One region of the Propionimicrobium sp. BV2F7 genome, then DNA from elsewhere that is predicted to be linked to it. Evidence: predicted binding sites of a transcription regulator. Region 1 holds the regulator's gene; the other holds the start of a gene.
The links. Region 1 encodes HrcA, which represses chaperone genes, less so after heat shock. Its sites were predicted from a motif close to TTGGCACTCGNNNNNNNCGAGTGCCAA; they were not measured.
Positions count from the first base shown of each region.

Region 2: the regulator HrcA is predicted to act here: its motif matches at 8,845-8,871, upstream of groES (co-chaperone GroES).

Region 1 covers NZ_AZIS01000003.1:89,116-104,978, forward strand. The annotation lists gene holA (DNA polymerase III subunit delta) at 1-654, shown strand, start outside; gene rpsT (30S ribosomal protein S20) at 745-1,005, opposite strand; gene lepA (translation elongation factor 4) at 1,206-3,056, shown strand; gene hemW (radical SAM family heme chaperone HemW) at 3,060-4,199, shown strand; gene HMPREF1255_RS01455 (DUF3097 family protein) at 4,257-5,120, shown strand; gene HMPREF1255_RS01460 (alpha-amylase family glycosyl hydrolase) at 5,197-7,773, shown strand; gene HMPREF1255_RS01465 (inositol monophosphatase) at 7,697-8,479, shown strand; gene hrcA (heat-inducible transcriptional repressor HrcA) at 8,590-9,597, shown strand; gene dnaJ (molecular chaperone DnaJ) at 9,609-10,790, shown strand; gene HMPREF1255_RS01480 (16S rRNA (uracil(1498)-N(3))-methyltransferase) at 10,783-11,517, shown strand; gene HMPREF1255_RS01485 (metallophosphoesterase) at 11,514-12,908, opposite strand; gene tgt (tRNA guanosine(34) transglycosylase Tgt) at 12,950-14,212, shown strand; gene HMPREF1255_RS01495 (SPFH domain-containing protein) at 14,327-15,256, shown strand; gene HMPREF1255_RS01500 (DUF5709 domain-containing protein) at 15,330-15,788, shown strand.
Region 2 covers NZ_AZIS01000004.1:18,167-34,029, reverse strand. The annotation lists gene HMPREF1255_RS04500 (DNA recombination protein RmuC) at 1-852, opposite strand, end outside; gene HMPREF1255_RS04495 (M18 family aminopeptidase) at 905-2,164, shown strand; gene HMPREF1255_RS09390 (DUF4190 domain-containing protein) at 2,242-2,646, opposite strand; gene HMPREF1255_RS04485 (hypothetical protein) at 2,867-4,708, shown strand; gene ychF (redox-regulated ATPase YchF) at 4,939-6,012, shown strand; gene HMPREF1255_RS04475 (acyltransferase family protein) at 5,990-7,855, shown strand; gene HMPREF1255_RS04470 (GNAT family N-acetyltransferase) at 8,137-8,676, shown strand; gene groES (co-chaperone GroES) at 8,995-9,291, shown strand; gene groL (chaperonin GroEL) at 9,314-10,903, shown strand; gene HMPREF1255_RS04455 (hypothetical protein) at 11,153-11,983, shown strand; gene HMPREF1255_RS04450 (NUDIX domain-containing protein) at 12,063-12,440, shown strand; gene HMPREF1255_RS04445 (polysaccharide deacetylase family protein) at 12,524-13,309, shown strand; gene guaB (IMP dehydrogenase) at 13,426-14,910, shown strand; gene HMPREF1255_RS04435 (GuaB3 family IMP dehydrogenase-related protein) at 14,917-15,863, shown strand, end outside.

The DNA.
Region 1 (15,863 bases):
GGGCAGAAAGGTAGCGGGCTGCTAAACAAACTCAAAAAAGCCAAAGTGCAAACCCAATCTGTCGAAGCTCCCAAGCCGTGGAAAATGCCCGATTTTGTGATTGCGGAAGGCAGAGCCAACGGAGTGCGGATCGATGAGGCAGCGGCTAAAGCAATTATTGATGCGTTGGGGACTAACATGTCTGCTCTTGCCGGTGCTGTAGCGCAGCTGGCAGCCGACTGGCAGGATGGCAGAATCGATAAAGAAATAGTTCAGCGCTACTTTAGCGGCCACGTCGAGATCAGTGGCTTCGCTATTTGTTACGACGTGCTTAACGGCAGAACCGGGTCTGCGCTAGAAAAACTTCGTTGGGCGCTGCAAAACGGTGTTGCCGCAGTTCTGATAACTTCAGCTTTCGCAAGCGAGTTGAGAGGGCTAGGTAAATACTTCGGTGCTCGTGGCACAAGAGGTAACGAGCTTGCAAGAAAGGTCGGAGTTGCCCCGTGGAAACTCAAGGATCTAGCCAGGCTAAGTAGGACTTGGACACCTCAAGGCGTGAGCGCCGCGATACAGGCCGTAGCCAAAGCGGATGCACAAGTTAAGGGCGCTTCTGCCGATCCCGATTACACGTTGGAAAAGATGATCCTAGAAGTGAACTCTGCCAGGCATAAGTGAAAAACGCACGCCAAACGCCTCAACCCACCCAGAGGGAGTTGAGGCGTTAGACAAAAATCTTTTAGCCCTTAAATTTAGGCGAAAGTTAATTTACAGAGAAGCCGCGCGAGACGAGATAGCCGACTTGCGGTTAGCAGCCTGGTTCTTGTGGATTACACCCTTGCTGGCAGCCTTGTCTAGGAGACGGTTAGCGCTCGCGGCGAGCTTAACAGCGTCTTCCTTATTGCCGGCATCGGCAGCTTCGCGGAACTTGCGAACGCTAGAGCGCAGCTCGTTCTTAACGGCCTTGTTGCGCAGCCTAGCCTTCTCGTTGGTGAGGATGCGCTTCTTCTGGGACTTGATGTTTGCCACTTGGGTTATGCCTCTTCTAAAAGTCGTTTTCTGGGTTCGCGCTTTTACGGCGCGACGAGATAATCTACCAGTTTGAATGCTTCAGTCCAAATAATGGCAGAGCATTAGTTGGCATGAAACAATAACACTTGGCGCGTCCGCGTCCAATCGCCAGCATCGCGAACCGGTGCTAACGAGTCTTGAGGTTTAATTCGAAATCCATGGCTAAACACATTGCTGGGCAGACTGATCCGCAACTCATCCGCAACTTCAGCATCATCGCGCACATCGACCACGGAAAGTCGACGCTTGCAGACCGTATGCTGCAGTTGACTGGTCTTGTTGACGATCGCACTATGCGTGCCCAATATCTAGACCGAATGGATATCGAACGCGAACGCGGAATCACCATTAAGTCTCAGGCGGTCCGAATGAATTGGACGTCCGACGATCAGCCTTACGTGTTGAATATGATTGACACGCCAGGTCACGTCGACTTCACTTATGAGGTGAGCCGTTCGTTGGCTGCCTGTGAGGGAGCTCTCCTGGTCGTGGATTCAGCTCAAGGCATCGAGGCTCAGACGCTATCTAATCTTTATTTGGCTATCGAAGCCGATCTCGCCATCATTCCAGTTTTGAACAAGATTGATTTGCCCAACGCGAATCCCGAAAAGTTCGGAGCGGAGATCGCTTCCATCATCGGTTGTGACGAGTCAGAAGTGCTCAAGGTCAGCGCAAAAACCGGTCAGGGCGTTCCGGAGCTGCTGGACACGATCGTCAACAAGATTCCTGCCCCTGTGGGCGACGAAAATGAGGCCCTACGGGCGATGATCTTCGACTCCGTATACGACTCCTACAGGGGAGTCGTGACTTACGTGAGGGTGATGGACGGCTCGTTCAAACAGCGTGACAAGCTGAAAATGATGGCAACGGGAGCCACTCACGAAGCTCTTGAACTCGGAGTCATCTCTCCTGAACCGACAGCAGCAGATGGTTTAGGCGTCGGCGAGGTCGGTTATTTGATCACTGGCGTCAAAGACGTCAGGCAGTCTCGAGTCGGTGACACCATCACCAGCGCGATCAAGCCAGCCGAACAGCCATTAAGCGGATACCGAGACCCCATCCCAATGGTTTTCTCGGGCATATATCCCATCGACAGTTCCGACTTCCCTGATCTGCGTGAGGCGCTTGAGAAGCTTCAATTAAACGACGCCGCGTTGACCTACGAACCCGAGACGTCTGCAGCACTAGGATTCGGTTTCCGGGTGGGCTTCCTTGGCTTGCTGCACATGGAGATTGTTAGGGAACGACTCGAGCGAGAGTTCGATCTCGACCTCATCTCAACCGCGCCTAACGTGCATTACGAAGTCGAGATGGAAGACGGTACGAAGAAGCTGGTGGATAACCCTTCGGATTTCCCAGAAGGAAAGATCGCCGCTGTGCGCGAGCCAATCGTCAACGCAACGATCTTGACTCCATCCGAATTCATCGGACCGGTAATGGAAATGTGTCAGCAGCGTCGTGGCGAGCAGAAGGGCCTTGACTACCTGTCCACAGACCGTGTTGAGCTTCGCTACATGCTGCCACTAGGCGAAATCGTGTTCGATTTCTTCGATGCGTTGAAATCCAAGACCAAGGGTTACGCCTCCTTGGATTACCACGAGGCCGGCGTCCAGGAAGCTGACCTAGTCAAGGTGGACATTCTGTTGAATGGCGAGCAGGTTGATGCGTTCAGCGCAATTGTGCATCGTGAGAAGGCATACGCTTACGGCCTCGAGATGACCAAGAAGCTGCGCGAGCTTATCCCTCGTCAGCAGTTCGAGGTTCCAGTGCAGGCGGCAATCGGTAGCCGTGTGATTGCTCGTGAAACCATCCGAGCCATGCGCAAGGATGTTCTTTCTAAGTGCTACGGCGGCGACATCACTCGTAAGCGCAAGCTCCTCGAGAAGCAGAAGGAAGGCAAGAAGCGCATGAAGATGGTGGGCAGAGTAGAGGTGCCACAGGAGGCCTTCGTAGCCGCGCTTTCGACCAACGAATCGGGCAAGGACATCAAGGGCAAAGAGCGTGGCTAATCAATGCAGCGCACGCTAAGCCTCTACGTTCATGTGCCGTTTTGCTCAAAGCGATGTGGCTATTGCGATTTCAATACCTACACGCCAGCACAGGTCGGCCTGGGGGCTGTGCAGGCCTACCTTGATGCGGCCCACAATGAAATTGATATCGCTTGGGAGACTATCGGTGATGGAAGAAAACTAGACACAGTTTTCTTCGGTGGTGGCACCCCCACGTTGCTAGATACCGAAGCCCTCGGGGGGCTATTGGCGCATGCAAAAGAATGTTTCGGGTTCTCCGGCAGCGTGGAGATCACGACAGAGGCCAACCCGGAAACCCTCGATGACGACGTGCTGGAACATCTTCTTAGCGCAGGGTTTAACCGGCTATCTATCGGCATGCAATCTAGCGACGAGACCGTCTTGGGCGTACTGGATAGAGTTCATCAGCCTGGACGAGCAGTGCAGGCGGCCAAGCGCGCCCGACAGATCGGGTTCTCAAACATCAGCCTGGACCTGATCTATGGCACACCGGGGGAGAGCCTTGAGTCTTGGCGGTCTAGTCTGCTCGATGCCCTATCCGCAGGCCCGGATCACATTAGCGCCTATTCCCTGATAGTTGAGGACGGGACTCCACTCGCCAGGCGGATTAAAAAGGGGAAAGTCGCCAAGGTGGACGAGGATGATCTCGCGGACAAATATTTACTTGCAGACGAGCTTTTGTCCGAGGCCGGACTGGAAAATTACGAGACCAGCAACTGGGCTAAGGATGGGTTTGAATCCCGTCACAACATTGCCTATTGGCTAGGCGGGGACTGGTGGGGTATCGGTCCAGGGGCGCATTCTCACCTGGCAGATAAGCGCTGGTGGAATGTGAAGCGTCCGCTTCGCTACGCCGAGCAGCTTCATCAAAACGGGTCCGCCATCGAGGGCTCCGAAACCCTAGACGAGATCGCTAAGCACGAGGAAGAAGTCTTGCTCCGCATGCGCCTTAAACGCGGGCTTGAGCTTCGAAAACTTAGCGCTTCTGAGGCGTCCAGGGTGCAACGTTTCATCGACCAAGGGCTACTCGAAAAATTTGTTTCCGAAGAAGGTCAAATGATTAGGGCGAGCCAAGACGGCAGGCTGCTCATCGATGGAATAGTCGTAGAAATATTGGATTAGCCCTGTTCGGGTATGTGGGCTCGATGGCGGCAATAAGTCAGGCTATGGTTTCGTTTCGTGGCAGCAGAATCTAGATACGCCAAGGACGTTTTGGCTCCCGGTTGGCAGAAGGCACACTTGAAGAAAGCCCGCAGCGTGACCATGGAACTTGGGATGGTCGTCGAGGATCCCACAAGCGGATTTGTCGGGGAGATCATGGGTTGGGAAAACGGTCTGGTGATTCTCGAAGACAAGCACCTTAAGCGTCGGACTTTTCCAGTTGGGCCCGGATTCTGGCTGGATGGGCAACCGGTATCGCTGTGCATTCCGCCACGTACTGGCAGGGCTCGCGTTACGCACACTGCGTCGGGCTCTCGGATCGGAGAAAAGGAAGCCGCCAAAGTCGCCTTGCCGAGCAGAATTTACGTCGAGGGGCGCCACGACGCTCAGCTAGTAGAGAAGATTTGGGGAGACGATCTGCGTCACGTCGGGGTTGCGGTTGAGTACCTAGGTGGTATCGACGATCTGGTCAATATCGTCGCTCAGTTCAAGCCACAGAAGGGTAGAAGGCTCGGTGTCTTAGTCGATCACCTGGTTTCGGGGACAAAAGAGCGAGGTATCGCCGATGACGTCATCCGCGGTGGCTACGGCGATTTCGTCCTCATAAAAGGGCACCGGTTCATAGATATTTGGCAAGCTATTAAACCCTCAACTCTTGGCTTCAAGAGCTGGCCGAGTATCCCCAGGGACGTCGATTTTAAAAAAGGAACTTTGGTCGCACTGGGCCTTCCACATGACAATCAGGCGGACATCGCCGAAGCCTGGAGAAAAATGTTGAGCAGGGTGAAAACAATCAAAGATTTAGACATGGAGCTAGTGCGAAATGTCGAGATTTTGATCGATTTCGTCACTCAAGATCACCTTGAAGATATCGGTGAGTAGCTAAAACCGATGTTGTGCTCACTAGGTTTTAGCTTTCAAGTATGTCGGGCGAGACTTTAAAAGTAGGCTGATTGCTATGAATGTGAACGAAGACCAGACACCCCGTTTGCATAACCCACAAGATTGGGAGAGCGCATCTTGGCGCTTAGGTGCTAACTTTGATGAGGAAAGCGGCGTCACAACTTTTGGCGTTTACGCACCTATGGCTGAGCACGTAGCTCTGGAGATCTTTTTAGATCCCATCGGGACCGAGGCCATTTTGCGGGTCGACATGGCCAAGAGCTATGAGGGAGTTTGGCGGGCCAGCCTGTTAGGAGCGGGGCACGGCACGTACTACGGCTACCGTTGTTGGGGAAAAAATTGGCCGTATCTTGAAAGTTGGCGTCCAGGAACTCTGGAAGGTTTCCAGGCTGATAGGGACGAATACGGTAACCACTTCAATCCGAATAAGGTTCTTCTCGACCCCTACGCGTTAGAGGTGTCGCACACGCCAATGAATCCCAAGCTCGAAGAAATGGGGTTCAATAAAAACATTTTTGGCACCGGTAGCACCGTGTGGGAAGGCAAGCAGGTCAGGGAGCTCGACTCTGCAAAGTGGGCACCAAAAGGCATCGTTGTGTCCGACCGGACGGACACTGGCCAGGGGATCAACCGAGAGGGCCAGGACATCTGCCTCTACGAAGTCCATGTCAAGCAGCTGACGATGCATCCCTCTGCTTCCAAGCTCGAAGAAATTTTCAGCGACGAGTTGGGGTTCGATGAGGTAAAAAACGTTCCGGAGGAACTTCGCGGCACTTATGCGGGTGCGGCATATATGGCTCCTTATCTGAAGGCGCTAAACATAAACACAATTGAGTTCCTTCCTGTGCACGAAACCGACTCCGATCAGGTCGGGGACAACAATGGGTCTACGAATAACTGGGGATATCAGACGCTCAATTTCTTCTCTCCGAACAGGGACTACTCCTCCGATAAGTCTCCTGGCGGTCCGACTCGTGAGTTCAAAGAAATGGTGCGCACATTCCATGAACATGGGATCGGTGTATTCATCGATGTCGTATTTAACCACACGGCAGAAGGTGGAAATTGGGACGCAGACCCCAACAATGCGGGCTTCACCACCTTTGGTGGTTTTGGCACGGCGGAATATTACGACCTAGCCGAAGGTGGCGCGATACACGATGCTGCAACGGGGTCGGGAAACCAAACCAATTTTTCCTCGCCCGGTATGTGCTGCTTGACTGCAGATTCGCTCAAGTATTGGCATGAGGCAATGGGAGTGGATGGTTTCCGCTTCGATCTGGCCCCAGTCCTCGGCAGAATGCCGGAGTTATTTGACGAGAGCGATTGGGCGGGCCGGAAGAGGTTCTTCCGTGGCCATCCTCTGCTGACCAGGATCGGTAGGAAAGCGAAAGAAAATAATTTCCGTGTCGTTGCGGAGGCCTGGGACCTATGGGGGTACGAGGTTGGAAACTTCCCTGCGGAATGGGGCGAGTGGAACGGTCGCTATCGAGATGCAATTCGTTGTTTCCTAAAGGGGGACGGTAACACTTCTGAATTCATCAACGTCTTTAACGGTGACTGGGCGGGATTCGGGCACAAGGAAGGTCCCAATAAGTCCATTAACTTCGTCACCGCGCACGACGGTTTCACCATGATGGACCTGGTTAGTTTTAACGCGAAAGATAATAACCAGGAATATCCTTTCGGACCCTCCGACGGTGGTTCAGATAACAACAATTCTTGGGATTCCGGGGGTGATTTGTCTCTGCGTAGAACGCGTTGGCGTAACTTCATCGTCACGCTTTTCTTCTCGCGTGGTGTTCCGATGATCGTCGGCGGGGATGAATTTGGCCGCACCCAAAACGGAAACAATAACCCGTGGAACTTGAACACGGTCGGGGTCTGGAACAACTGGGCTCAGGCAGCATCGAACGCGCCGACTCAGGTGCCAGTGGACCCCAGAGACGAGACAATTAACGGATACTACGATGTCATCGGTCAAACCGCGGCACCAGAAAAAATCAACCCGCTGTTCCGCTTTACCCGGTACGTGGCGAGATTGCGATCTTTGGATCCGACACTTCGTCAGCCCACATGGGGCAACGGAGAGCTTCACGATGACGACGTTACATATTTATTCTTCAAGCCGGATCTGAGCGGTGCTCCAGAAGAGGGCGACAGGGCGGTTTGCGTTCTTATCGATGGCAAGGGCATTGGCGGCAGTGAATACCTATTTATGCTCAACATGAGCGACTCGAACGTCGATTTCGATTTACCGGAAGAACCCGATCCAAACCGTCCTCAGCTGAAGTGGTTTAACATCATTGACACTGGAGATTGGGCCGAAGAGGTGAGTAACTTCTGGGTGCCTAGTATGGCAATGCCCATCGAGGGTAACTACACGGTAGAGCCATGGTCTATCGCGGTATTGGTTGCTGCAGACCAGGAGTCTCCGCTCTTCCATAATCCAGACTTCGACAAGATCAAGCTTCCGAAACCGGACAAAATTTTCAAAAAAGACAGAAGCATTCCGCAGACCAAAAAAGAACAATTTTCAGATAAGGACGTGAATGATGCAGACCGATCAGATACTTCAGATGCTGAGGTCGGTAGCGGCAGAAGTGATCACGCCGAGGTTTCGCAACCTTAGTGACGACCAAATATTCGAAAAGAAGCCGGGCGATTATGTCACTGTCGCCGACAGGGAGTCGGAGGTGGAGATCACTAAGGCGCTCCGCGAGGCTTACCCGGATGCCCTGATCGTTGGCGAAGAGGCAACCTTCAAGGACCCTTCTCTTCCGGATGGGCTGCTAGAGGCAGATCATGCATTCACCATCGATCCCATCGACGGCACCGGAAACTATGTTCGGGGTAGCGATAAACACGCGGTGATGCTGGCCGAACTTAAGAATGGCCAGCTTTCGAGGTCGTGGATTTGGTTGCCGATGTTCCGGAAGGCATACGTCGCAGAGCGCGGCAACGGGGTATTTCTTAATGGGCAGAGATTGAGCCCAATTGAGCGTACTGGTGTTGCCCTTGGGGGAACCTCCAGGAAGAATCTTCAGGGCTACGACGCTGAGGGCAAACTCGAACCCACTACCACGACAAATAATTGCGCAGGAGTCGACTACGCAGATTTGCTAGAGGGATCGATTGACTACTTCCTGTACACGTCACCGAAGCCTTGGGACCACCTGCCGGGCCAGCTGATGCTCCAAGAGATTGGCGGCGAGATCCTGAAGATGGACGGATCCCCGTACGATGCTAGCGGCGATGCTTCTATCATTTTCTCTGGTTCGAACGTGGAGCGTTTGCAGCAGATTATTGATGCGTGGAAGCCCAATCTCGACAAATAAAAACGATCTCGAAAAGAGCTCGCTAGAAATACCGAAAAACTGAGCTAAACTAGCACTCTGAGCATTCGAGTGCTAGAAAATTAGTTATGCTTCGATGAGAGAGGGTGACGATGCTTAACGACCGTAGACTAAAGGTGCTGCGAGCGATCGTCACCGACTATGTCTCTATGCACGAGCCGGTGGGGTCTAAGGCTTTGGTGGAAAGACACAGCTTAGATGTCTCCCCGGCAACGGTTCGCAACGATATGGCAGCCCTTGAGGAAGAGGGATATCTGGCCCAACCGCACACCAGCGCGGGCCGTATTCCAACCGATAAAGGCTACCGGTTGTTTGTCGATAAACTAGCCGATATCAAACCGCTATCGCCAGCCGAGCGAAAAGCCATCGAAACCTTCATGGCCGGCTCGGCCGACATCGACGATATTGTGCATAGAACTGTGAGGCTTTTGGCTCAGTTCACCAGACAAGTTGCAATAGTCCAGTACCCGATCAGCGATCAGGCAACGGTCAGGCATATTGAATTCGTTCAGTTGAGCACATCCAAGGTGATGGTCATCCTCATCGACTCTGTTGGGATCGTGGAACAACGGATGGTCCAGGCCAGCACTGCTCCAGAAGATCTCGAAGAGCTAAGGAAAGTCTTCAACAAGCTGTCTGCTGATCAATCTTTGGATCAGGCCGCAGCCACGCTCTCCGAACACGAACTATATGAAAAGGACGAGGTGTTTGCTGCCCTCACGGATGCTGTAGTGGACATCGCGCAGTCTAATCCGAATAGCGAGGTAGTGGTTGCAGGCTTCCCCAACTTGACTAGGTATGGAGCGGATTACATGCCGATGATGGTGCAGGTCATCGAGGCGCTTGAAGAGCAGGTGGTTTTGTTGAAGCTGCTCTCAGAGACGGCTACCGAACCGGGCCAGGTTGCTGTTCGAATAGGCCAGGAGAACAGCTACGAGCCGCTACAGGCCACATCCTTAGTCGCGAGTTCTTATGGCAGTCCAGCCGATGCATATGCGAGGTTGGGAGTCGTTGGGCCAACTCGGATGGATTATCCATCAGCAATGGCGGCCGTTCGAGCCGTCGCCAATTACGTCGGTCGTTTTCTATCTGAAGGTTAATTTCAAAAGTAATGAGTGATTACTACGAGACGCTTGGCGTGCCTCGAGACGCCAGCGCGGAACAAATCAAAAAGGCTTTTCGCCGCAAGGCACGTCAGTACCACCCCGACGTCAATGATTCACCTGATGCCGAGGATAAATTCAAGGCTGTAAACGAGGCTTATGCCGTCTTAAGCGACGAAAATAAGCGCGCTATCTACGACCGTGGTGGCGATCCGATGAGCGGCGGATTTGACGGCGGCATGGGCGGTTTTGGCGGATTCAGCTCGCAAGGGTTCGACATTGGCGACTTGTTCGGCGCCATGTTCGGTGGAGACTTCGGCGGGTCGAGAGGGCCGCGGTCTCGCGTTCAGCGTGGCAAGGATCTTCTCGCTAGACTTGAGCTGGAGCTTTCCGAGGCAGTCTTCGGCGTCACTTCGGAGTTGACGATCAACACTTTTGTCGCATGCCAGAACTGTCATGGTGCAGGCTCCGCTGACGGCAGCGATCCAGTGACGTGTACCCAATGCAACGGCCGCGGTGACGTAACCGTAAGCCAGCGTTCTTTGTTGGGCGAGATCAGAACCACTCAGGCTTGCCCAGCTTGTCAGGGGTACGGGACAGTCATTAAAAACCCATGCCCAGATTGCGCCGGCCACGGCAGGGTAAATGAACGCCGCACGCTGAACGTCAAGGTTCCTGCTGGCGTCGACACCGGCAACAGGATAAGGCTCCAGGGGCAAGGAGAGATTGGAGAGGGTGCCGGCCCTGCAGGCGATCTTTTCGTAGAAATCAGAGTTAGGCCCCACGAACGTTTCCGCAGAGTGGGCCAAGACCTCGAAACGTACATGAACCTTCCGATGACTGCTGCAGCGCTGGGGGCAAAGATCGATTTGGGCACGTTGGAGTCCGAGCGCGACGACTGCGACCCGAACGATTCGACTGTTCAGATAGACGTTCCGGAAGGAACCCAAACCGGAACCCGCGTCACTGTGCGCGGAAAAGGAGTTCCTAGCTTGAACGACGGTCGTCGTGGTGGACAGCGAGGCAATCTGATCGTTATCTTCAACGTCGTCACGCCTACTAAGCTCACTGACAGGCAGCGGGAATTGCTTGCTGAGCTGGCGGAAGAGCGAAACGAAACGGAGCTAAAAGCCGAAATTAGCCATGATAAAGGCTTTTTCGAACGACTAAAAGACGCTTTCCGTGACTGAACCACTATTCATCGCCGAAGTCGCCGACAAATGCGTCGGCGACGTGGTTAACGTTGCTGGCTCAGAAGGCAGGCATGCAGTTTCAGTAAAGAGGCTGCGTGTAGGCGAGAGCGTGTTACTCGCGGACGGTCTGGGGCACGGGATCTGGGGCGAGGTAATCGAGACCGGTAAAAATGTTTTTTCCGTTCGTGTCGGAAACGTTCTCCAAGCCCCGCAGCGGCCAATTCGCTGGACCGCGGTTCAGGGGCTGGCGAAGGGCCCGCGCTCAGATATTGCCATCGAGGCACTAACTGAGCTTGGAGTCGATGAGATCATTGCCTGGCAGGCCTTTAGATCGGTTGTCAGGTGGGAGAAGAAAGCCGACAAGGGCATTGCGAAGTGGCAGTCTACGGTTCGCGAGGCCAGCAAACAGTCCAGGCGGCTAGTGATTCCTGAAATCAGCTACGCGGATGCTGCGCAGATCGCAAAAAGGATTTCTGAGGCAGACTGCGCATTAATTCTGCACGAAGACTCAAAAACTGGCTTGTCGGAAATCGAACTGCCAAAATCTGGTGAGATTCTTTTTGTTATAGGCCCCGAAGGCGGCATCAGCCCCGAAGAGGTCGAGCAATTTGAGAGCGCAGGCGGGAAGCTGGTCGGTCTTGGAGAACAGGTTCTGCGTACCTCGACTGCAGGCCTTGTCGCGCTAAGCCAGCTACAAATACTCAGCCAACTCGGCGCGGCTTAGACTCTCAGCTCCTCCGGTATTTCGCCGTACGGTTCTAGGCCAGAAAGATCGGCAAATACTACGTGATTACGGTCGTCTACCGTGCCGACGGTCAGGTGAGGGCCGATGCCCATCATCTGCCAGCGGCTCCTGTACGTCCAGTCAAGAGCCCGGGGTGTGGAAGTACGCCAGAAGTTCAATATGTATCCACCCTCGTAAAGGTGGAGGAGCGAATAGCCACCTGGGTATGCGGCTACTGCAGCATTTTCTAGGTATTCGGTGTGAGCACCAAACAAATCAGGCTTGTTCCTGCGCATCCTGTGTGTGTGCCCAGAGAAGTGCAAGAACACTCCCGGTGCCTTCACATGCAGCTTTTGCAGTTCCAACCTGTCGCGTTTGCGAAGCATGAACGTCTGGCCTGCGGGCCATGAATTAACCGAATCTTTCGTCACTGGGTGGTGACTCATGGACAGCGTTGGTCGGTCTGGGTCGTTTCGTAGCACATCGCTGATTTGAGCGAATTGGTCAGCGCATATTCTTCCGCCACCAGACTTGTAGGTCGTGTCTATGCCTATGATTCGAAGCCCGCTAGGGTGGTCTGCAAGCTGCATTTTTTGAAATACGGCGATTCGGCTGCCAAATGGGTCGTCATGTTTGGGGAAATCGTGGTTGCCCCGTACCGCCATCCAATCGTCGTTTTGCGTTCCATACCCGTCAACAAGATCACGGAATCGGACGGCCTCAGCTTGCTTACCAGAATTAGTTATGTCGCCGGCCAGGCACAGGTAGGGGCTGCCACGTTTACCTAGTTCTTCGAGCATGCTGGTGAACATGGTCTCCGGATACTTTTTGTCATGGCTCGCCGAAACCGATGTCGGAAAGAGCGGGCCAAGGTTTATCCCTTGGCGGACCTCTCCGATGTGAATGTCATTAGCCAATACGATCGATGTCAAATATTTTCCCGGTGGGGGAAGAAGCGTGGTGAAGGAATAGGTTCGCTCGAAGCTACCCGGTTTCTTGGTGACGTGAAGTGCTGGCAGGGGAGTAATCCCCGAACTCTCGCAAGAGAAGAAATATCTTCTGCCAGGTTCCAAACCTCTGATATGCACTCTGTGGAAGGCTCGCGGGGTTGAGTCTTCGTGGACCAGTTTCAGATCGCGGTTGTTAGTACCCAGGAAGAGGCGCGTGTTAGTGCCTACCGGAGCAGGCACAAGCTGCCAAAGCTTAGAGCGCCTGCGAGTGATCCAAGTGATCACTACGCTCGTTGGCGTTACCGTGCTCACCTCGAGGTCGGTGGCGATAAATTCTTTGTTTAGATCCGTCTGGAAGTCGGGGATAGGCGGCATCTCTGTAGCAATAGATGTCGCTATGCGATGATTTTTTTGTCTAGTCCATTTGTTCGGATCACTCACGGATTCAACCGTATCTTTTTTGGACCTGCAAAAATAGTCTTATGACCAGTTTTGAAGCATCGAGTAAACCAGCGAGCCAAGAAGATTTCGGGTTCGAGGTTACGGCTACTTTGTCGAACGGTCTTGGCCGCACGGGATTGATCTCGACTCCGCATGGAAAAATCGAAACTCCAGCATTCATAGTGGTTGGCACGAAGGCCACGGTTAAGTCGGTGCTTCCTGAAACAGTTCGCGATCTGGGCGCGCAGGCCGTGTTAGCTAATGCGTTTCACCTGTATCTACAGCCGGGGCCAGATTTAGTCGATGAGGCGGGCGGTCTAGGCAAATTCATGAACTGGCAAGGTCCGACATTCACGGACTCTGGTGGTTTTCAGGTGCTGAGCCTTGGCGCTGGTTTTAAGAAGGTCTTGGCGATGGACGTAACCGGCATGCAGAACGATGAGGTGATAGCCGAGGGCAAGGAGCGTAAGGCTCACGTCGATGAGGACGGGGTTAACTTTAAGTCTCCACTGGACGGCTCAATGCACAGGTTTACTCCCGAAGTCAGCATGTGCGTGCAGCACAAGCTTGGTGCTGACATCATGTTCGCCTTCGACGAGTTGACGACCCTTCTGAACACTCGCGAGTATCAGGTCGAGTCTATCGCCAGAACGCAACGGTGGGCGCAACGTTGCCTTGCTGAGCACAAGAGACTTACTTTGGAGAGGAAAGGTAAGCCCTATCAGGCTCTCTTTGGGGTGGTTCAGGGAGCTCAGTACGAAGATTTGCGGCGTAAAGCCAGTCGCGATTTAGCTGCTACTGAATCGGATGGCTGGACCTTCGACGGCTTCGGCCTAGGTGGAGCGCTCGAAAAGCACAATTTGGCTAAGATCGTTACCTGGATGGCGCAGGAGCTTCCCGACAACAAACCTCGGCATCTGTTGGGGATCAGCGAACCGGATGATCTTTTTGCCGCTTGCGAAGTGGGCGCGGATACTTTCGATTGCGTCAACCCGTCGAGGGTGGCAAGAAATGCGGCGATCTATACGGCCGATGGCAGATACAACATAACTAATTCTCGCTTCAGGCGAGATTTCAGCCCGCTTGAGGAAGGTTGCGACTGCTACACCTGTGCCAATTACAGCAGGGCTTACGTTCGCCATCTATTCAAAGCGAAGGAGATGTTGGCTAACACGCTTGCCACGATTCATAATGAAAGGTTCACTGTTCGCCTCGTTGATCAAATTAGGTCCTCTATCCGAAACGGCGATTTCTACGAATTCAAAGGGGAAATGCTGGGTCGGTTTTATCAGAAGAAGAGCTGAGCGGTTAACGGGTAATTCTTAAAGAATTCATTTTCTGTTGATAGTGGTTCTTTAGTCTCTAACTCAAGTGTTTATTGGCTCGTTGGTTGGGCCGCAGATCCGAAAGGGCTGACCGTGTTTTCTGTTTTCGTTTTCTTTTTAACTGTCGGGTTGATAATTCTTTTCTCCTCGCTGTTTGTCGTTAAGCAGCAGATGAGCTACATCATCGAGCGGTTCGGAAAGTTCCACAAGGTGGCGAATCCGGGGCTTAACTTCAAGGTTCCATTCGTCGACAAGATCGCAAAAAAGGTTCCGCTTCGTATAATGCAACTCGATTCCATCGTCGAGACGAAAACCCAGGACAACGTGTTTGTGACGATACCGGTTTCGGTCCAATACATGGTCGCGAACGTCGTTGATTCTTATTACCGACTCGCTGATCCGGAACGCCAGATTCAATCCTACGTCTATGACCGTGTACGAACTTCTTTGGCGAAGCTTAACCTTGATGATGCCTTCTCCTCTAAGGATCAAATTGCCTCGGACGTGGAGGCCACCTTGTCCGAGTCAATGGCGGCCTATGGTTTCACGATTGTTAACACTTTGGTGACTGACATCAACCCAGACCCGAATGTTCGGGCATCGATGAACGCTATCAACGCTGCCCAGCGTGAGCGTGAAGCAGCTATCTCGCTTGCAGAAGCCGAAAAGATCAAGATAGTCAAACAGGCTGAAGCCGATGCCGAGTACAAACGGCTACAAGGTGAGGGCGTTGCGGCCCAGCGCAAAGCGATAGTCGACGGCCTGGCCGAGCAGTATGAGCTGCTCAGGAAAGCGGGTATAGGACAAGAAGCACAAGAGATGCTTCTGCTCACGCAGTACTTCGACACTCTTCAAGAAGTGGCTAAGTCTTCCAACACTCAAACTCTGATGCTGCCCTCTAACCCTGGTGGTCTGGAGGCAGTCATGAACGAGATGCGGAGTTCTCTTTTCGCGTCGGTTCGATCTGCCAATCAAGATCCGAATGGCGGGTTTGGTTATCCAAAAGTCTCCCGTAAAAGCTAAATTGCTTGGTTCGGGCTCCAATAGTTAGCCGTGTTGGAGCCCGAATCTTCTTTTGGGGTGGCAGAATCTATATATGAGTGAGCAAACGGTTAGCAATGACGCTGGGCTGCCGGACTATGACGAAGGCCAGCTTTCAGCCTCCGACACGTTGATCGATCGAGGAGTGGCGGATCCTCTAGACGAAGGTTACGTAGCCCCAGACAATTGGTCCGTCGCCCAAGGGTATGGCAATACCGCGGAAGAGGCGCGTCGCGGCGAAAGCGTCGAACAGCGAATCAAGCAAGAAGAACCCGAAACAACCGACGAAGATAAGGGTCCTTGGAACCCGCATCAGGAACCTCGACAGGTTGGCCAGGAGCGCGCCGGTCGATTGGTGGCAACAGCAGACGGAAAGATCACCAACGATAAAGAGGGCGACGCAGTGGCTAAGGACGTCGGTATTTCTGGTGGTGCAGCCAGCGCAGAGGAAGCCGCGATGCACATCATCGACGAAGACGAAATTGATCGGCAGAATAAGGGCGAAGAAGAATAGTCTTAGGAGACTAAGGCGGTTGAGCTAGAGTTATTGTGTCACCACCGCCAAGTTGCCGGTGGGTTTAGCAATTTT
Region 2 (15,863 bases), on a different contig from region 1:
CTTGACTAGGTGATTGGAAAGAGTGCCTAGGCGATCGTAAAGTTCGCGCCCGGTCTCGAAAACTTCTCGCGCGCTATCCGCCAATGCGGCCTGCTTCCAGCCGTAAGAGACCGCCCTCAACATCGCGATCAGTGTGGTGGGGGAAGCTAAAATCACGTCCCTTTCAGCGGCGTATTCGATGAGATCTGGCTGCTGGCTCAGCGCCTCCGCGGCGAGCGCCTCGGAAGGTAAGAAAAGCACCACGAACTCCGGACTATTCGCGTCCAGGCGCCAATATCTTTTAGCCGACAGCTGGTCTACGTGGCTACGCACCGCGTTGCCGAACTGCGCCAAAAGCCTGGCCTTCGCCGCCTCGTCCTCTGAAAGTTGAGCATCCAAGAAAGAAGTCAACGGAGTTTTGGCATCGACATAAACGAACTTGCCGTCGCCGAGCAGCACCTTCATGTCTGGACGAAGCCTGCCGTCAACCGTCGAAACGCTGTCTTGCGTGTAAAAATTGCAGTGATCGACCATCCCCGCGAGTTCGACCACTCGTTTGAGCTGCAGTTCTCCCCATTGACCGCGCACCTGCGGCTTGCGCAGGGCGTTCGAAAGTGCCCCTGTCTCGCGGCGCAGATTTTCGTTGGTGGAAACCACCGTCCGCACCTGTTCTGACAGCTGAGCGCCGAAGCTTGCCTGCTGTTTCTCGACCGCTTTCAGCTGATCGTTGAGCCGGTTCAGATATGCCGTCACGGGCTCCAGCTGGGGTGTTTGCGGCGCGGGGTTTTGCTGCCGCCTTGACCCCAGAAACAACCCGAGAAGGACGCAGATCATGGCGATCAGCGCGACGATGATTACTTGCGTGGTGTTCATGGTAGAGAGTCAATCACTCGCCACTGACAAAAAATGACTAGGCTTGGGCGCTGTGAGCACGCGAACATGGTTGAAGACATTTAGTGAATACATCGAGGCATCCCCGACGGCTTATCACGCGGCGCTGAATGCCGCTGAGATGCTCAGGAGCGCAGGCTTCACGTCGCTCGACGAGACGAAGCCTTGGGACGACGTCGTCGGCGCCCACTTCGTCGTTCGTGGCGGAGCTATTTTGGCCTGGCGGATGCCTCAGCGCCTGACAGAATCGAGCGGTCTGCGAATCCTTGGTGTGCACACAGACTCCCCGGCTCTTCAGATCAAGCCCGACTTCGATTTCGCTCGTTCGGGTCATCGACTGGTGGACGTCGAGGTTTACGGCGGCCCCCTGCTGAACACTTGGTTCGATCGAGAACTACGCGTAGCGGGACGAATCGTCGACAAGCAGGGCAAGATCTATCTGCTGAACACGGATCCGATCCTGCGGCTATCGTCGCTGGCGCCGCACCTGGACCGGGGTAGGGCAACCGAATTCAAACTCGACAAGCAGAATGATCTGCTGCCGCTATTCTCGATCGCGGATGCGGACGAGCCGCTGTCTGAATACTTATTAGACCTTGCCGGCGTGTTACCTAGCGAGGTCGCGGGCGCAGACCTATTCGCAGTGCCCAGCGAAAAACCCGCTATTTACGGTAGCCGCGACCAATTCTTCGCTTCCTACCGACTGGACAACCTGGCCAGCACTTACCCCGCGTTGCTGGCGATGCTCGAAGCCCGTCCCACCGAGCACGTTCAGGTCTTTGCCGCGTTCAACCACGAAGAGATCGGCTCCGCCACCACCGAGGGCGCCTCCGGATCCTTCCTTTCCGATATTCTGACTCGACTCAGCTTCGCGATGGGCCTCGACACCGGCGAGCACCTGGCCTGGCTGCAGCGCGCAACCTGCGTCTCGGCAGACGTCACCCACGGTCTCAACGCCACCAAGGCCGATCACTACGACCCGCGCTGCTACCCGTCCCTGGGTTACGGGCCGGCCATGAAGATCAGCGCGGCCGGCAAATACGCAACTGACTCAGCCTCCGGACCTTTCTGGAAGCGTGCATGCGACGCGGCCGGGGTGCCTAGCCAGAACTACGTCAATAACAACAACATTCCGGGCGGCACGACCATTGGGCCGCTGGTTGCGACGAGGATGGGCATCAGCACCGTCGACGTTGGCCTGCCGATTCATTCCATGCATTCGGCTAGGGAGATGTGCGCCACCACAGACTTGATCTCCTTTAACAAGGCCGCAAAGGCCTATTTGGTGGGTTAAAAGCTCGTAGATAAAATGTCGGCCGCGTTTACTAACGCAGCCGACATTTATTTTGTGTCTTATTTTCTTGCCCTGTTTTAGTAGTCCATGGGTCCGCTAATAGCCAGCAATATCGTGATTACTAACAACACGATTCCGATGCAAAACAGAACCGTCGCCGCGATGCCTAGCCCCCAGCCAACGGTCAGCATGGTGGACTTGCCGTATGCGCCCGGATGCTGCCTGATCTCTTTTCGAGCTTTGTTGCCTATTATCAGAGTGACGATGCCAAGCGGCTGGAAAATTATCAGGCTGATGATGCCCAGAATCAGGACCGTCGTCGATTGTGGATGGTCCGGAGCGTACGGCGAGACGGTATTTCCATACTGAGAGGAGAAACTATCCTGCGGGTATGTGGTCTGCCTGTAGCTCGAATTGGTGTCGTAGCCCCGCTTCGAGTTGGGCTGGAACCGGTTGTTTTCTGGATTGAATTGGTCGGTCACTTTAAGTGCCCCTTTAATCGGTAGCTTCCAATTGCAGTCTAGGCATTAATACAGGGAGAAAGCGAGACGCCCCGATCTCTTTCTCGCTGCTATTCACCGAGGCGGCAACTGGGAAGTATTTATTCTCGATTCACGGCCATAAAGCTCAGTTAGAACCGTGCAGTCCTAACTATCTTCGACCTGCCGCAGCAAGGCGCATACCTGTTGCTAGCATGAACACATGAATCAGCAAGGGGTAAAAAAGAATTCCAACGTCTCGGGAAAACGTCAAAGAACTGGCCTGAGAGTCACTCTGGTTTTGGTCGGCGTCCTGATTTTGGGTTTAGTTGTCGGGACAATCGGATATCTGACCGCCAGTCCTGGTCTGAACGATTCGACTAAAGCGCCTGGGCTGGTGCAAATCGTCGACGTTTCTCGTGGCGGGAGCGCCCCTAAGATCGTGCCCTTCGAGTCCGGCCCTTTCCTTGAGAATGGAGAGCTTCGAGTTTTCAGGGGACAAGATTATTTTTCTGACGAGCTGATCGCCGTCGATAAGGACGACAACGGCGCAATCGCCCGCTGGAGGACCAAAGTTGTTGATGGAAGCGATTGCGAATTAAACGATTCCTCCGTCAGCTGCTCGGGCCAGAGCGTCGACCTTGAAACAGGCGAGCTGTCGGGCGAGCCGGATAGCTTCTCTAGCGCTAACTATCCATATGACAGCATGACCCCACCGTCCCTCAACGAGCTGGATGAGAGCGGTATAGAGCTGCATGTTGACGGTTTCGAGGTGTATGCCACAAAGGACTACGACGTTCTGTGGAAGAAGAACATCAGCGAAGACGATCTAAAACTGAACGGATTCTTGACCACCAGCCCGTCCGTGATCGTGTCTAACGGAACCTACATCCTCGGCTCCGAAGATGGCCTGACCAGCAATAAACTTTCTGACGACTCTCAGTTGTGGCAGATCAATGTTCCGGAAGGATCCTCGCTGACCTCATGGGTCACAGATGGCCAGCGAATCTTCATAGTCGATTCAAAAGGTAGTCTTTCCGAGTTCGATCTGGCCAAGACCGATTCTAATAACGAAAAGGTGAAAGAAGAGGCAAAGGCCAGGGCCGAGGCCGAGAAAGGTGATCAGCTTTCCTTAAAGGAAGTTACCCAGCACGAGCTGGTTCTTCCTAAGGGGTGCATAGATTTCCAGAAGTCCATGGATAGCTCGATCTCCGACCGGGGCACCTTCAAAGACGGCGTCATGGAGGGAAACTCCGGGGTTGAAATCAAGCATTCCGTCCCCGTGGACGTCGAAGGCGAGAGCCACCTGGCAATCCAGTTCGAGTGCACCACCGAGACGGGCTCCACATTCGTAGCCGTCTACGGTGCGGACGGTAGCAAGCTTTCCGACATCGGAATAAGCAACTTTACGGCCGCTCCGCCCGTGGCGAGATTCGATCTAAAAATGATGGAGCCGGCCGACGGTGGCATCAGGATGCGTTGGGGAAGCGTCCGCACTAATGGCGACGGCCCGCTTCCCGACACTATGTATCTGCTGGAGGCCAGCGCAGAGGCCGAATCAGTGCTCTCGTGGGACGGAGAAGCCTTCGTCCAGGACGTCGACAACACGACGGTTTATCTGCCGAACGGAGAATCTATCAAGTTGCCGACGACGTCTGAAGCGCACGAACTTTTGGAACAGATCTCGGCGGGCAACCTCGACGACGCAAGATTCAGCAGCAAACTTTCGCAGTCCATGGAAGAGGGCACTGACAAGGGAGAGGGCGCTCCTCGCGTCATGCCAATTAAGTACGATCCCCGATTCAAGAAATCGCTATATGTATATGGTTGCGGTTTGAAGCTTGCCGATGGCATCGGGATATCGAACGCCAAGATCGACACTCGCGACTACTTCAGCTACGGCGGTTTCCCGTCCAGCAGCAGTAAAAAGACGAATGCATCCAGCGAGGACCACTGGGTGGCGTGCGCCTACGGAACCGACGAAAAGCCGAGGGATGTTGGATACGGCTACTTGCTTTTCGACGGTGAGAAGCTGCCCGATCTCTACGCGGTTGGCCTGGTTTAGAAGAGACGAGCGCAAGAGCTCCGCCCTTAATCTCTAGGCTTGCCTGCGTCATCGGCAAAGACAAGACGCCGCGCGATGACAAGGAATACGGCTATTTCATCTTAGATGGCGAACAGCTTCCCGCCCTCTACGCGTGGCGCTGTTGTAGCGCCTAGCTAGAGACATCTCGGTGGCAAGTTTTAACTAGCTGAAGCCGGCATTGTCAGTTATCTCGGCTAGACTTATGCGCCGTGGCACTAACTATCGGAATCGTGGGCTTGCCGAACGCCGGCAAATCGACCCTTTTTAACGCTCTTACCCGTAACGACGTCCTGGCTGCGAACTACCCGTTCGCGACAATCGAGCCCAACGTTGGTGTGGTCGGCGTCCCAGACCCGAGGCTGGATAAACTGGCCGAAATCTACGGATCGCAGAAGACGATCCCCGCCACAGTTAGTTTCGTCGATATCGCGGGTATCGTCCGCGGTGCTTCTACGGGCGAGGGCATGGGTAACGAGTTCCTCGCCAATATTCGCGAGGCGGATGCGATCTGCCAGGTGACCAGGGTCTTCGAGGACCCGGACGTCACCCACGTCGATGGCGAAGTAAACCCGGGCAACGACATCGACACGATCCGCACCGAGCTGATCCTCGCCGACATTCAAACAATGGAGAAGGCGATGCCCAAGCTCGAGAAGGAAGCGCGCATCAAAAAGGAGATGCGCCCCAAGTACGATGCCTGGCAGGAGGCGTACGAGATCCTCTCTGAGGGCAAGGGCATCTTCCAGTCCGATCTCGACCCTGACCCACTTCGCGATCTGTTTCTGCTGACCGCGAAGCCCTACATTTACGTTTTCAACCTCGACCAAGACGAACTCGGCAACGAGGAGCTGAAATCTAAGCTCGCCGATATCGTCGCACCCGCCGAGGCCATCTTCCTAGACGCCAAGTTCGAATCCGAACTGGTGGAGATGAGCCCGGAAGAGGGTCGTGAGTTCTTGGCTGAGTCAGGCGTTGAGGAGCCGGGCCTCGACAAGCTGGCTCGCGTTGGTTACGACACTCTTGGCTTGCAAAGCTATCTGACCGCAGGACCGAAGGAAGCGCACGCCTGGACTATCCACAAGGGCGCAACCGCACCTGAGGCCGCTGGCGTCATTCACACCGACTTCCAGAAGGGCTTCATTAAGGCTGAAGTCATGAGCTACGACGATCTAGTCGAGCTAGGTAGTGAGCAAGAGGTTAAGGCTGCCGGAAAGATGCGTCTGGAGGGCAAAGACTACGTAATGCAGGACGGGGATATCGTTGAATTCAGATTCAACGTTTAAGGTTTTCAAAAATCTAAAACAAGCCAACGCGGCTACCGGCAGGTTCGGTGCGGTGGACGGGTTGCGCGCGCTCGCGATCATTGGCGTCATCCTATTCCATACGCGTCCCGTTACTTTGAGCGGTGGCTTCATTGGCGTCACGATTTTCTTCGTCCTCTCCGGCTACTTCGCGATGAGGACGCTGCTTCGTGCAGACAAAACCTTCAGCTGGCTTGGGTACGTTTGGCAAAGGCTGAAGCGGATCTGGCCGAGCATTCTGGTGCTGATCGTCTTAACGATGATTGCCTCGTGGCTGGTCTCGCCATCTTTGCTGCCGAAGACGCAATCTGATGTGGCGCCTAGCGCATTCTTCTTCAGCAACTGGTCTTACATACTCCGCGAAGTCTCGTATTTCGATAACGCTGGGTTGCCTTCTCCGCTAAAGCATCTCTGGTACGTCAGCCTGATTATGCAGGCCTTCGTTGTGTGGTCTCTGATCTTCGCCGTGGCAAGGCATTGGGTTAAGACCAGGCGGGGCTGGCTATTAGTAAGCTCGGCTCTGGTAGTCGCTTCGCTTGCAGTTATGTTTGGCCTCAGCCTTACCGGCCAAGACGCCACCAGCCGCATCTACTACGGCCTGGACACGCGGGCGGGGGAGTTCCTCGTAGGTGTGACCTTAGCGACGATCATCGGTCCCCGGCAGTGCAGAAAAGTCGAGGTTAGGGAGGCTAACAAGATAGATCTGGCGTCCAGCAAGGTCTCTGGTTTGCTTCGCTCGATGCTGGGTCTGCTCGCCGTCGCCATTTTGATCGCGGCCTTCTTCCTCGTCGACGGCGCTGCGTCGTGGCTGCCGCACGGAGGATACCTGCTATTCGCTTTGGTCTCGGCAGTGGCAATGTGGGCCTGCCTGAGTCCGAACACGTGGTTTGCTAAGGCGCTCTCATTCGAACCTCTAAGCTACCTAGGCACTCGTTCGTTCGCCCTCTATCTGGTTCATTTCCCAATCTTGCTGATGTTTAATCCAGCAACCCGGACAACGGACATCGGCATCCCAGAACGAGTGCTGCACGCGGCGATCATCTTGGTTGCAGCTGAGTTGCTCTATCAGCTCATGGAGAGGCCCAAGGGCATGTTTAAGAAACCAAAATCAATCGCCACGGTCCGGATCTCTGCAATTGTGGTTTGCGCTTTGCTGACGCTCGCATTCGCTTTCGTCAGCATCGACTGGAAGGGCGCGGCCGAGAAGAGGGCAATCGAGCTGCGGCCGGAACTCGCCGCAACCCCAACCCCCACTCCCATCCCGACACCTACAGAGGTTGCGCCCAAGCCGGTAGCTGCTCAGGTGCCTAGCGGGCTTGACGCGTCCGATTGGAAGATCGATTCGGCCACAGGAACATGCCAGACCCCGGTTACCCTCGTCGGCGATTCCGTCTTGCTCGGTGCCCAGCCCCAACTGCAGGAGGTGCTGCCGAACTCGTACGTGGACGGAAAGGTCAGCCGCAGCGTCTTCGAGGGGCCCGCTGTTTACCAGCAGGCGGTTGCGAACGGTAGCCCTGGCAAAGTCGTCGTGTACGCATTGGGCACCAATGGCCCGATCTTTGACGACGATCTGCTTCAAGGTTTGGTTGATTCCGCGAACGGTCTGCCGGTCTACTTTCTGACGCTTCGGGTTCCGCAGGCACATCAGGATCCCAGCAACGATGCCCTGTGGAGCTACGTTTCATCGCATCCGAACGTCGGATTGTTGGATTGGTTTTCTTTGACTAAGGACCATCCCGAATATTTGGCTGACGATGGCATTCACCTAACTCCCGCTGGAAGTCAGGCGTATTCGAACATGATCCTGCGCGGAATCTGCGTCTAATGTGGCATTAGTGCCGTCCAGCAGTGGCGCCAGATCGTCGTCAACTTCTCCATGCCGCAGGTTCGCGCAGGGGTTAACTTCGGCATGTTTACAGACTGGGAGGGTGGCGAGTTTTGTTCCGATCGAACGTCGCGAGGCCGAAATAGAAGCAATGCTCGGCGAGCTCGAGGGCCTGCTAAAGTAGATCTTCCAACCCTTGAAATGCCACCCGGAACCCCGGGTGGCGTTTTTTCGTTTTGGTCACGAGTTGTGTTGAGGCACTCCAGAAATAAGATCGAAGCATGAGTGCAGCCGATGAATCTTCAATCCGTTTAGCAAAACCTAGCGACGCGAAACGAGTTAGCGAGTTCGCTAAATCAACATTTCCGCTCGCGTGCCCAGACTTTGCGGTGGTTGAGGACATTCAGGCTTACATTGACGCGAACCTGCGCGTAGCAGACTTCGAAAAGTATCTAACCGACCCCGACACCCTCGTCATCGTCGCCGAAGATGACGAGATAACCGGCTACATCCTCATGTGGTTCGGCGAAGTAGCGAAGCCGGACCCAAGCTTCGGGGTCAAGGCAAACAAGCCCGCCTACATTTCCAAATGTTACGTCGCCGAACACCTGCATAGGAGCGGGCTGGCGGCTCGAATAATTGAGCGCGCCAAAGAAGAAGCCCGCGCCCGCGGTGCAGATGTGCTGTGGCTAAACACCAGCCAGCACAACCACCGGGCAGGGAAGTTCTATGCAAAGAACGGTTTCGAAAACGTCGGCGTCAAAACCTTCCAGTTAGGCGCAATGACCGACGACGACTTCGTCTTCGCCTGCAAGCTTTAGCGCAGAGACTGGGCAGTGCCGAACATGCCCAAGGCGGCGAAAAGCATGAACAGGAGCATGATGCCAATAGCGATCAGTTGCCAGATGAATGCTGCGCGCGCCCAGTTTTGCTTCGAGATGGAGGCGGAGCCGCCGAAAGCTGTAATTAGGCTATGAGAATAAAAGAAACTGGCACTCGAGTTGTGCGAGTGCCAATGGATGGCTAGGGTTGTTTTAGCACTCGTTGATAGCGGGTGCTAATCCTTGAGATGGCACCGCGACGGCGTCTCGAGAACAACAAGACAATTGATTTGAGAATCTATAGAGAAAGGGGCAATCGTGGCAACCACGATCAAGCCGCTTGAGGACCGCGTCCTCGTACAGCCAATGGAAGCCGAAACCACCACCGCCTCTGGCCTGGTCATCCCGGACAGCGCCAAGGAAAAGCCGCAGGAAGGCAAGGTCGTTGCTACTGGCCCAGGCCGCATCGACGACAAGGGTGAGCGCATTGCTATGGACGTCAAGGAAGGCGACGTCGTTATCTTCAGCAAGTACGGCGGCACCGAGGTTCACTACGACGGCGCTGACTACCTGCTGCTGAACACCCGCGACATCCTCGCGGTCGTAGAGAAGTAAATCTTTTTTAGAAGAGGCAGTTATGGCTAAGGAACTTATTTTTGACGAGGAGGCCAGGCGCGCCCTCGAGCGCGGTGTTGACACGCTAGCCAACACCGTCAAGGTGACGCTCGGCCCCAAGGGTCGCTACGTCGTTCTAGACAAGAAGTTCGGCGCCCCGACCATTACCAACGACGGTGTTTCCGTCGCCAAGGAAGTTGAGCTGGAGGATCCGTACGAGAACCTCGGCGCCCAGCTGACCAAGGAAGTTGCCACCAAGACCAACGACGTCGCTGGCGACGGCACCACCACCGCCACCGTCCTGGCTCAGGCCATGGTCAACGAGGGCCTGCGCGCTGTTGCCGCTGGCATCAGCCCAGTCGGCCTGAAGCGCGGCATCGAGAAGGCCACCAAGGCTGTCATCGACCACCTGCACGGTGTAGCCAAGCAGATCGACAAGGTCGACGACATGGCTTCGGTCGCCACCATCAGCTCCCGCGACAAGGAAATCGGCGACATCATCGCCCAGGCCTTCGAGAAGGTTGGCAAGGACGGCGTGATCACCGTCGAGGAATCCCAGACCTTCGGCACCGAGCTCGATTTCACCGAGGGCATGCAGTTCGACAAGGGCTACATCTCGCCTTACTTCGTGACTGACCAGGACCGCATGGAGTCCGTCCTCGAAGACCCGTACATCCTGCTGCACCAGGGCAAGATCTCCTCGATGAACGATCTGCTGCCGCTGCTGGAGAAGGTCATCGCCGCTAACGGCTCTCTGGTTGTTATCGCCGAAGACGTCGACGGTGAAGCTCTGAGCACCCTGGTTGTTAACAAGATCCGCGGCACCTTCAACTCGGTCGCAGTCAAGGCCCCGGCCTTCGGCGATCGTCGCAAGGCAATGCTGCAGGACATGGCCGTGCTGACCGGTGGCGAGGTTGTCTCGTCCGAGGTTGGCTTGAAGCTCGACCAGGTTGGTCTTGAGGTTCTCGGCCGTGCACGTCGCGTTGTTGTCGACAAGGACAGCACCACGATCGTCGACGGCGCTGGCGATGCAGAAGCCGTGAAGGCTCGCGTTGCTCAGCTGCAGGCTGAGTCGGCTAACAGCGATTCCGAGTGGGACCGCGAGAAGCTGGCCGAGCGCATCGCTAAGCTCGCCGGTGGCGTTTGCGTCATTCGCGTTGGCGCCGCAACTGAGGTTGAGCTCAACGAGAAGAAGCACCGCATCGAGGACGCCGTTTCGGCTACTCGTGCAGCTATCGAGGAAGGCATCGTCGCTGGCGGTGGCGCAGCTCTGGTGCACGCCGCTGCGTCGCTCGATAACCTAGAGGTCGCCGATAACGACGAGAAGCACGGCGTCGCAATCCTGCAGAAGGCAATTGCCGAGCCGCTGCGCTGGATCGCCGAGAATGGCGGCAAGCCGGGCTACGTTATCGTCAGCAAGGTTTCCGAGATGGGTGAAGAAGAAGGCTATAACGCAGCCGACGACACCTATGGCAACCTGATCGAGCAGGGCGTTATTGACCCGGTTAAGGTCACCCGCTCCGCTCTTGCTAACGCCGCTTCGATCGCTAGCCTGATCCTGACCACCGAGACTCTCGTGGTTACGGCCAAGGAAGAAGACGAAGAGAAGTAAAAATCTCTAAAATTTGGCCCCGGTTCAAGACGAGCCGGGGCCAAATTGTTTGTTGCGTCAGTTTTGGCTCGTTGTCGGACCAAAACTGACGCAACAAATTAATTTTGCCTGTGAATAAGTCCCAGTACGTCATTTTTGCGTCGGCAAGATGGCTGGGTGCACCAAAAATACAAGTTTTCTCCCTCTGTAAAACGACTTATTTCTCTTCAAGATGGGGTCATCTCTAGGTCTCAAGCCGTTGGTCTGTCGATGCCGGCTAGCACAGTAAAGCGATTGATTCGTGACGAACAGTGGCGAAGTATCGTTTCCGGTATTTATTTCGTTGGAGTCGCGGAACCTTCTTGGCGAGCGATGGCATGGGCAGGCATATTGGTTGGTGGCGTTGGGTCCATGCTGACTGGGCTTGCCGGAGCATATGGGTGGGGTATCGCTGATAAGGCTCCGGAAATAATCGATGTTTTAGTGCCTCCAAATAAAAGGACACAAAAGATTCAAGGACCTTGGCGCTTCGAGCGTCGACGGACGTTGCCGAGAGCGCACGGGGATTTGCCCGTTGCAGCTCCTCAAGAGGTGATTCTCGACGTATGTGATGCTCAGCCCGAAAAAGCTGCCTACTGGATTAGCCAGGCTTGCTACAAGATTAGATGGCTACGACCTGATGATGTTAGCAACGCACTCGAAGCTAGAAGTCGTTATAAGCACAGGAAGCTTGTGTCTCAAATAGTCGGCGACTACAAACAAGGCATTCAAAGCGTCCTTGAGAAGAAGTATTACATTGACGTCGAGAAGGCACATGGCCTGCCCAAGGGGAGACGCCAAAGCAGGGGCAGGTTTCAAACTGACGTCGATTACGGCGGGGTGTTCGTTGAGCTTGATGGCAGAGCTGGGCATGTTGGCGGCGGCAGGTTCAGGGATATGGAGCGAGATAATTACCACGCTGTTATGGGTGCGGTTACTTTGCGTTATGGCTGGGACGACGTAAATTACCGCCCGTGCGAGGTTGCCTTTCAGGTGAACCAAGTTCTAGGTAGATACGGAATTAGAAGCGAGGCTCACCCGTGCCCAAAGTGCAGAACCTAGGCATTGAGTCAATTTTGGCTCGTTGTCGGACCAAAACTGACGCAATAAATGGTTAAATCTCCTTGTGCCTGAAGTACATGTGAGTGCGGTCGTTTTGCGTAATAAGTCTGGGGAAGTGCTACTCGTCCGCAAACGTGGGACGAAGATGTGGATGAATCCCGGTGGCAAGCCAGAGCCGGGGGAGGACGCGCGTCAATGTGCCGTGCGCGAGGTCCGCGAAGAGCTCGGCCTGGAGCTAGACCCCGACCGTTTAGTTTCCCTCGGTAAACATACGGCCCAGGCCGCAAACGAGCCAGGATTTAACGTAGTAGCAAACTGTTTCGTGTGGCCAGATCCCATTCCTGAAACGACCGGCCCGCACGCCGAAATATCCGAAGTTCGCTGGAACGACATGTCTAATCTCGACGACGAAACTCTCAGCCCTTTGCTCGTCCAGGAAATTTATCCCCTTCTCTAAGGTTGCAGCTTGTCTTTCGTCTGTGGTAGCCGCGCAACTTAGAATCTGATTGTCCGCCTGCCGTGGCGTCCTGAAGGGGGATAATGCGAAGGTTCCACGTAGCAATAATTGCCGGCGCTCTGTTGCTTGGCGGCTGTGCTCAAAATCCTGCGTCTACTCGTCTCGAGCCGACGCAGGCGGTAGCCACGTCTCGGTCTGCCGCCGAGGTCACGCCGACGCCTTCCGTAACACCCACCCAAGTGCGCAGCGAGGCAGACTGTTCGATCGAAAAGTGCATCGCGCTGACTTTCGACGACGGCCCCGGCAAATTCACAGACAAGCTATTAGACGGTCTAAAAAAGACGGATGCAAAGGTCACCTTTTTCTTGGTGGGTAACAGTATCGCGGGAAACGAAGACACCGTGAAGAGGATGGTCGACGAGGGGCATGAGGTTGCCAACCATTCTTTTAACCACCCTGATTTCGTAAAGGTGGGGCCTGCTTCTGCCGCCTGGCAGCTCGACATGACTTCGGCGGAGATTCAGCGCGCAGCGGGTGTAGCGCCCAAACTTGCTCGCCCGCCCTACGGCTCTTTTAACAATTACACGCCGAGACAGAATATGAGCTTCGTGCTGTGGAGCGTCGACACCCTTGACTGGCAGAACCGTGACGTGGACATCATGACGAAGAATGCTCTCGATGGTGCGTATCCCGGCGGAATTATTTTGATGCACGACATTCACGAGCCAACGGTTAAGGCCGTTCCCGCGCTCATAGAAAAGCTGGAGGCGATGGGCTACCGCCTAGTGACGGTGTCGAAATTGCTCGGTGACGACCTCGTCATCGGCAAGGTCTACGCGGGCGTGCGCAAACCGTATCCGGCATCGTAACTATCCGAATAGGGTGGAATGTGAGACCTGCCCGGAACGTTATAGACTTACATCAATATCAAGCGTAAACGGGAAGGTGCCAAGTGTCTGAACTTACCGAGGCCGGCGTGCCGAAGATGTTCCAAGTATTGGGCTTAACTTTTGATGACGTGCTGCTGCAGCCGCGCATGTCGGATGTGATCCCCAGCGAGGTGAATACCGCCAGCAAGGTCAGTAAAAACATCACGTTGAATGTGCCGTTATTGAGTGCGGCAATGGACACGGTTACCGAGGAGCGCATGGCAATCGCTATGGCTCGCGAGGGTGGCATCGGTATCTTGCATAGGAACCTTTCCGTCGACGCCCAGGCCCACATGGTCGATCAGGTTAAGCGTTCCGAGGCCGGAATGATTGATGAGCCGATCACCATCACCCCCGACCAGACGCTTGCTGATGCAGAGAAGCTTTGTGGCACTTACAAAATCAGCGGTATCCCGGTTGTCGATAAGGACATGACGCTGGTCGGCATCATTACTAACCGCGATATGCGTTTTGAGCATGATCTTTCGCGCCCGGTCAGCGAGGTCATGACGAAGATGCCGCTGGTTACCGCAGACCGTGGCACCAGCCGCGAGGACGCTTTGGCTCTTCTGGCTAAGCACAAGATTGAGAAGCTCCCGCTGGTCGACGCTAACAACAAGCTGACCGGTCTGATAACTCTTAAAGACTTCGTCAAGACCGACCAATACCCGATGGCCGCAAAGGACGCCCAGGGCAGGTTGCGCGTCGGTGCAGGTATCGGCATTCTCGGCGACGCCTGGGAGCGCGCTATGGCGCTCGTTGATGCGGGCGTCGACCTGATCGTCGTCGACACTGCGCACGGCCACTCCACCGCTGAGATCGAGATGATCAAGCGTCTGAAGAAGGAGCCGGCTGCTAAGGGCGTCGACATTATCGGCGGTAACGTGGCCACCTACGAGGCTTCTAAGGCGTTGGTTGAGGCCGGCGTCGACGGCATTAAGGTTGGCATTGGCCCTGGCTCGATCTGCACCACCCGCGTTGTTGCGGGCGTCGGTGTTCCTCAGATCACCGCTATTTATGAATCCGCTCGCGCTGCTAAGCCTGCTGGTGTTCCGATCATCGGTGACGGCGGCCTGCAGTACTCCGGCGATATCGCCAAGGCAATCGTTGCCGGCGCTGACACCGTGATGCTCGGTTCCATGCTTGCCGGTTGCGACGAGAGCCCGGGCGAGCTCGTCTTCATCAATGGTAAGCAGTTCAAGGAATATCGTGGCATGGGCAGTCTCGGTGCGATGGCCACTCGCGGCAAGCACATGAGCTACTCGAAGGACCGCTACTTCCAGGCGGACGTCACGAGTAACGACAAGATCATTCCCGAGGGTATTGAGGGCCAGGTTGCTTACCGTGGCCCGCTCGGCCAGGTGGTATACCAGATCGTTGGCGGCCTGCACCAGTCGATGTTCTATTCGGGCGCCTCTACTGTCCCGCAGCTGCAGGAGAATGGTCGTTTCGTACGCATCACCTCTGCTGGCCTTCGCGAATCGCACCCGCACGACATCCAGATGACTGTTGAAGCCCCGAACTACTCGAGTCACAGGTAGGTAGAAATGATTGATATTGGCGGCAGCAAGAGGGCCAGGCGCTCTTACTCGTTGGACGACATCGCGGTTGTGCCGAGCAGGCGCACGCGAGGCATCGAGACTGTTGATCTGCGCTGGCAGATCGACGCACTGAATTTCGATTTCCCGCTTATTGCGGCTCCGATGGATTCGGTGATGAGCCCGAAGCTCGCCATAGAGTTCGGCAAGTTGGGTGGCCTTGGCGTCATCAACCTTGAGGGCCTGTGGACGCGCTACGAGGATCCGCAGCCGTTGTTCGATGAGCTCGCCGAGATCAAGGATCAGTTGACGGCTACCAAGCGTATGCAGGAGCTTTATTCTGAGCCGATCAAGAGCGAACTTATCGTCGAGCGCATGCGCGAGATCCGTGCGGCTGATGTGCCGGTTGCCGGCTCGCTCAGCCCGCGCAATGCCCGTGAGTACGCCGACGCGGTGCAGAATTCCGGCGCCGATTTCTTCGTCATTCGTGGCACGGCTGTTAGCGCGGAGCACGTCTGTTCCGCTTCGGAGCCGCTGGATTTGCGCAAGTTCATCTACGAGCTGGACGTTCCCGTCATCGTTGGCGGCTGCGCCAGCTACAAGACGGCCCTGCACCTGATGCGCACCGGTGCCGCCGGTGTTCTCGTCGGTTTCGGCGGTGGCGCCGCTTCTGCCAACAAGCAGGTTTTGGGCATCCAGGTTCCGATGGCTAGCGCTATCGCCGAGGTGACGGAGGCCCGTCGCGATTACATGGATGAGTCCGGTGGTCGCTACGTGCACGTGATCGCAGATGGTGGCATGGGCCACTCCGGTGACATCGTCAAGGCCTTTGCATGCGGTGCTGACGCAGCCATGATCGGTTCGCCGCTTGCCCGCGCCTCTGAGGCGCCAGGTAAGGGCTGGCACTGGGGGCAGGAGGCCTGGCACGAATCGCTGCCGCGTGGCCGTCGCGTCCA